2 linked regions of the Anaerobacillus alkaliphilus genome follow. The protein of the gene in region 2 binds, or shares a complex with, the protein of the main gene of each other region. Links are inferred from orthologs where the notes say so. Each region holds a gene or a part of one and is shown on either strand. Other genes may lie near its edges.

What was found. The genes of interacting proteins can lie anywhere in the genome.
Region 1: the proteins of uvrB (region 2) and pcrA are in contact, whole or in part, in a crystal structure (PDB 7EGT), measured with the Thermus thermophilus proteins. The link is inferred for Anaerobacillus alkaliphilus from one-to-one orthologs. Residues at the interface, in WP_096411307.1 of Thermus thermophilus: Glu23, Leu25, Arg26, Asp27, Gly28, Glu29, Arg30, Phe31, Arg55, Glu326, Asp327, Phe328, Glu379, Ser382, Gln383, His398, Gly400, Arg401; in WP_096412145.1 of Thermus thermophilus: His654, Arg656, Phe657, Gln666, Asp668, Glu669, Lys680, Arg681, Leu682, Ser683, Lys685, Tyr686, Ala687.

The regions. Positions count from the first base shown.
Region 1 is NZ_QOUX01000025.1:34,785-37,778, reverse strand. Bases 75-2,994 are described here. They hold pcrA (DNA helicase PcrA), read right to left. Parts: upstream 2,691-2,994; coding sequence 459-2,690; downstream 75-458. Other genes in these bases: pcrB (heptaprenylglyceryl phosphate synthase), read right to left, coding at 2,844-2,994; ligA (NAD-dependent DNA ligase LigA), read right to left, coding at 75-323. Outside these bases: more of ligA, read right to left, coding at 1-74. UniProt on the Escherichia coli protein: A helicase with DNA-dependent ATPase activity. Unwinds DNA duplexes with 3'-5' polarity. Translocates on single-stranded DNA with 3'-5' polarity. Initiates unwinding more efficiently from a nicked substrate than double-stranded DNA.
Region 2 is NZ_QOUX01000032.1:120,291-123,327, forward strand. What follows is about bases 75-3,037. They hold uvrB (excinuclease ABC subunit UvrB), read left to right. Parts: upstream 75-543; coding sequence 544-2,532; downstream 2,533-3,037. Other genes in these bases: DS745_RS09475 (MFS transporter), read right to left, coding at 75-291; uvrA (excinuclease ABC subunit UvrA), read left to right, coding at 2,542-3,037. Also shown: more of DS745_RS09475, read right to left, coding at 1-74. UniProt on the Escherichia coli protein: The UvrABC repair system catalyzes the recognition and processing of DNA lesions. A damage recognition complex composed of 2 UvrA and 2 UvrB subunits scans DNA for abnormalities.

The DNA.
Region 1 (2,994 bases), on a different replicon or contig from region 2:
ACAGCACCACCAAAGCCTTCAGTTACACGGCGATCAAAATCACGAAGATCTTGTTCGTTAAAGGCATTCCCTAAGCTTAACATCGGAATTTCATGTTGAACCTTCTCAAAATGAGGTAGTGGTTCACCACCAATACGGACAGAAGGTGAGTCTTCTGTAATTAAATCTGGGTACTCATTTTCAATCTGAATTAGCCCGTTCATAGCTTGATCATACTCGGCATCAGACACAATCGGTTTGTCCAATACATAGTAATGATAACCGTATTCCTCAAGCTTTTCCCTTAATTCAGCTAATTTATTTTCAGCTTCCATACGATCCATTTTTTTCGTCCTTTCCTTTGAGAATGTAGAGATAATGTAGAATTAAGAATGTAGAATGTAGAATTTTTTCGTAGTGCTACGAAGCATTTCTAAACATTCTACATTCTGCATTTTACATTCTACATTCTACATTTACTAAACTTTGTTTATCGGCGCAAATTTAGCTGCTAGACGTTTGATACCAATAGGTTGTGGGAAAGCAATGTCCAGTTCGACATTCTCACTAGAACCTTTCATACTAACGACTGTTCCTATGCCCCATTTTTTATGCTCAGCCTTGTCGCCTACTTGCCAAGAGAATTGATCGCCACCAGTTGTTGTCATTTGCGGACGGGAAGATGCCATCATTCGTTGTCTCTGTGGAGCGGCTGCTGGGCTAGGTCTTGATGTTTTCGCCCAAGCTGGTGCTTCTTTTTGTTCGTTTAACGATTCAAGTACTTCGCTTGGAATTTCTTTAATAAAGCGAGATTGCGGATTTGTATTCGTACGTCCAAATAGCGTTCTCATTTTTGCACAAGACAAGTATAAGCGTTGCTCTGCACGTGTAATTCCTACATAAGCAAGTCGTCTTTCTTCTTCCATCTCTTCTTCTTCAAAAAGAGAGCGGCTATGAGGAAATACACCTTCCTCCATCCCAATTAAGAAGACTACCGGGAACTCTAATCCTTTTGCCGAGTGCAAAGTCATTAATAACACACGGTCAGAGTCTTGTTGTTCATTCTCGTCTTCATCAACTTTATCAATATCTGCAACTAACGCCAAATCTGTTAAAAATGCTACTAATGATTTATCGTCAGTTCTTTTTTCAAACTCATTCGTAACAGATAAGAATTCATCTATATTTTCTAAACGGGCCTGTGATTCAATTGTCTTTTCCAATTTAAGCATTTCTCGATAACCCGTCTTTTCTAGTAATTCCTCAACAAGCTCTGTCACCGATAAGTACTCTTCAAGCTGTACCCAGCCACGCATTTGATCAATAAATTCGACAAGTTTATTCGTAGTTCCTTTGGCTAAGCCCATTTGCTCAACTTCATGTAATGCTTGGAAAATAGATATTCCTTGAGCCCCTGCAAAATCAGCAATTTTCTCAATCGTTGTTGCGCCAATTCCGCGCTTAGGTACATTGATAATGCGTCGTAATGAAATATCATCGTCAGGGTTGGCCACAACACGTAAATAAGCCAAAAGATCTTTAATCTCTTTACGATCATAGAACTTAGTCCCGCCAACAATGTTGTAGTTAATGTTGGATTTCACTAATAATTCCTCAATCACACGTGACTGAGCATTTGTGCGGTACAAAATGGCCATGTCGGTAAGCTTATAATCATGTTCCTTCATTAGTTCTTTAATTTTTCCAACAACAAAGTAAGCTTCATCATGTTCAGTATCGCCAATAAAGCAAGCAATATTGTCACCTTGCTGATTTTCTGTCCATAAATTTTTCGGCTTACGGTTCAGGTTATTATTAATAACTTGATTTGCCGCTTGTAAAATAGTTTTTGTTGAACGATAATTCTGTTCCAACATAATCGTTGTTGAAGTTGGATAATCAGTCTCGAACGTTAATATATTCGTAATATCAGCCCCACGCCAGCGATAGATTGACTGATCGGAATCCCCTACTACACAAATGTTTTTGTAGCGCTCGGCAATCATTTTTACGAGCATATACTGAGCTCTATTTGTATCCTGATACTCATCAACGTGAATATACTGGAATTTTCGTTGATAAAATTCAAGAACTTCAGGAACCTGCTTGAACAATTGAATTGTCGTCATAATTAAGTCATCAAAGTCTAGCGCATGATTTTTACGAAGTTCTTTTTGATATGCTTCATATACATCAGCAACAGTTGATTCGTAAGGGCCTTTTGCAATTTGTTGATATTCTTTAACCGTCTTTAACTCGTTCTTTGCACTGCTAATACTACCTAATAAACTTCTAGGTTCAAATTTCTTAGAATCAATGTTTTTTTGCTTTAAAATTTGCTTAATTACCGACAGTTGATCACCTGGATCTAAAATCGTAAAGCTTCGTTTCACACCGATTCGATCTATGTCTCTTCTTAAGATACGGACACACATCGAGTGGAATGTAGAAATCCAGATATCCTCTGCTGTAGGGCCAATAATTTTTTTGACACGTTCCTTCATTTCTTTTGCAGCTTTATTCGTAAACGTGATTGCTAGAATTGACCATGGCGCAGCTTGTTTTTCACCAATTAAATAGGCAATTCGGTTTGTTAATACTCTTGTTTTTCCTGAGCCAGCACCAGCCATAATTAATAGGGCTCCATCTGTATGCTTTACAGCTTCACGTTGTTCGTTATTTAATCCACTTAATATTGATTGTGCGTTCATTTTTTACCCCCACCACCAAAACATATGTTCTCTTTATTTTAAAGTAATTAATGTAGAATGTAAAATGTAGAATTTAGAATGCAAAATGGGGAATGTAAAATGTTGCATAGCTTGTCCCTCAACAATTCATAATTCTTAAATCTTAATTCACAATTAAGATTTACATTTCACAGTAGAAAGTGCTGTTTCTAGATTATCATAAATAATATTTCCGACAACGATTGTATCTGCGTATTGTGCCATTTCTTTCGCTTGCTCTAGCGTTTGGATTCCGCCGCCATAAAAGAGCTTCGTTGTTTGTAGT
Region 2 (3,037 bases):
TGTTAATAAAGTTGTTTTCTTACCGCCTAAAATACTAGGTAAAAATGTATATACTAATCGAAGTGTTGCTCCTGTTAATCCAGGTAAAGCGGCTAGTGTGAATAATTCGCTCTTGGTAAAATTAAAACCGACATCATTTAAACGTACTGCTGTTACTGACCAAAGCTGCCATACGCAAAACGCTAAAATAAGTGCAAAAACTGAAATTCCTAAATTCTTATTGGCAATTTTCTTACCTTCCTTATCCCAGAACTGTTCGTTTTCTGGTGTCCAATTCAATAGCTTTGCCATTTGTCATTCCTCCGCTAATATAGTATCTAAAATAGTTTTTTATATAAACAATTGATCAATATTGTTTACTACGTCCTTAGTGTAGCATGCCCCCTTTTTGTCGAATGTGTTTTTTATCACAGGAGGAATATATGTTCGCAAACGATGTTTGAATATGATATGCTTGTGATATACTGAAAAAAGCGGATTTAATCATACTTTTCAAAGATACTAACTACATACATACGAAATTCGTTCACTAAAATTTCAAAAATGGAGGGGTCGACTTTGGAGCAATTTCAGCTTGTTTCAAAATATGAGCCACAAGGTGATCAGCCCAATGCAATAAGTGAATTAGTCCAGGGCATCAAAGATGGTAAGCAAATGCAAACCCTACTTGGTGCGACCGGAACTGGTAAAACATTTACGATTTCAAATGTCATTAAAGAAGTGAATAAACCAACCCTTGTCATTGCTCATAACAAAACCCTAGCAGGACAGCTCTATAGTGAGTTTAAACAGTTTTTTCCAGAAAATGCGGTAGAATACTTTGTCTCTTATTATGATTACTATCAACCAGAGGCTTACATCGCTCACTCTGATACGTATATCGAAAAAGATGCCAGTATTAACGATGAAATAGATAAGCTACGTCACTCTGCTACTAGTTCGTTGTTTGAGCGGCAAGATGTCATTATCATCGCCAGTGTTTCGTGTATTTACGGTTTAGGGTCGCCAGAAGAATATCGTGATCTTGTCGTTTCCTTACGTACGGGAATGGAAAAAGATCGAAATCAACTTTTACGTGATTTAGTGGATATTCAATACGATCGCAATGACATCAATTTTACACGCGGTACGTTCCGTGTTCGCGGAGATGTCGTGGAGATTTTTCCTGCCTCCAAAGATGAGCATTGTATTCGTGTCGAGTTTTTTGGTGATGAAATTGATCGGATGACTGAAGTCGATGCTCTCACTGGAGAAATATTGGGTGAGCGAAACCATATTGCGATTTTTCCGGCATCCCACTTCGTTACTCGTGAAGAGAAGCTGAAAAAAGCCGTCGTTCAAATAGAAGCGGAATTAGTAGAACGACTGAAAGAACTCAATGAAAATGGCAAGTTGCTAGAAGCACAACGACTTGAACAACGCACTCGCTATGACATCGAGATGATGATGGAAATGGGTTACTGTAACGGAATTGAGAACTACTCTAGACATTTAACATTACGTGAACCTGGTGCCACTCCTTACACGTTGCTTGACTTCTTTCCTGAAGATTTCCTGATTGTTGTCGATGAGTCCCATGTTACCTTACCACAGGTTCGCGGGATGTTTAATGGTGATCAAGCACGGAAACAAGTCTTAGTTGATCATGGTTTCCGTCTACCGTCTGCAAAGGACAACCGTCCGTTACGCTTTGAAGAATTTGAGAAAAAAATGAAACAAGCGATTTTCGTTTCAGCCACGCCAGGACCTTATGAGTTAGAGCACACGCCAAAAATGGTTGAACAAATCATCCGTCCGACTGGATTAATTGATCCAACGATTGATATCCGACCTATACACGGGCAAATTGATGATTTAATTGGTGAAATTCGCGATCGCTCCGAAAAAAATGAGCGTGTCCTCGTAACGACGTTAACGAAGAAAATGTCAGAGGATTTAACCGATTATCTAAAAGAGTTGGGGATCAAGGTCCGTTACTTACATTCAGAAATTAAAACGTTAGAACGAATTGAAATTATCCGTCAACTACGTATGGGCACGTTTGATGTTCTGATTGGTATCAATCTTCTTCGTGAAGGTTTAGATATCCCAGAAGTTTCGTTGGTTGCGATCTTAGATGCGGACAAAGAAGGATTTTTACGGTCAGAACGCTCGTTAATCCAAACGATTGGTCGTGCGGCTCGTAATTCCTCAGGTCACGTAATTATGTATGCGGATAAAATAACGAACTCGATGGATATTGCGATCAAAGAGACCAATCGCCGTCGAGCGATTCAAGAAGAATACAATCGTGTACACGGAATTGTGCCGACAACGATCCAAAAGGCAATTCCAGACCTTATTAAAGCAACAATGGCAGCTGAAACTGACGAGGAGTACACAGCAGCACCAATGACGAAGCTAAGCAAAAAAGAGCGAGCAGCTGTCATTGAACGTATGGAAGTTGAAATGAAAGAGGCTGCTAAAGCGTTGAACTTTGAACGAGCAGCCGAACTTCGTGATTTAATAATTGAGTTAAAAGCGGAAGGGTGACATTGATACATGGCTTTAGAAAATATTGTGGTAAAAGGGGCAAGGTCACACAATTTAAAGAATATTGATGTGACAATTCCTCGTGACAAGCTTGTTGTCCTAACAGGCTTGTCTGGTTCAGGTAAGTCATCTTTAGCTTTTGACACCATTTATGCAGAAGGACAAAGGCGTTACGTTGAATCGCTTTCAGCGTACGCACGCCAATTTTTAGGTCAAATGGACAAGCCGGATGTTGACGCCATTGAGGGTTTATCACCGGCGATTTCGATTGATCAAAAAACGACATCTCGTAATCCCCGTTCAACTGTAGGAACGGTAACGGAAATCTATGACTATTTGCGTCTTCTATACGCACGTATCGGTCGCCCGGTTTGTCCAAAGCATGGGATTGAGATCTCATCACAAACGATCCAACAAATGGTCGATCAAATTATGGCCTTTCCTGAGCGAACGAAAATGCAGATCCTTGCACCAATTGTTTCCGGGCGTAAAGGGGAGCATGTCA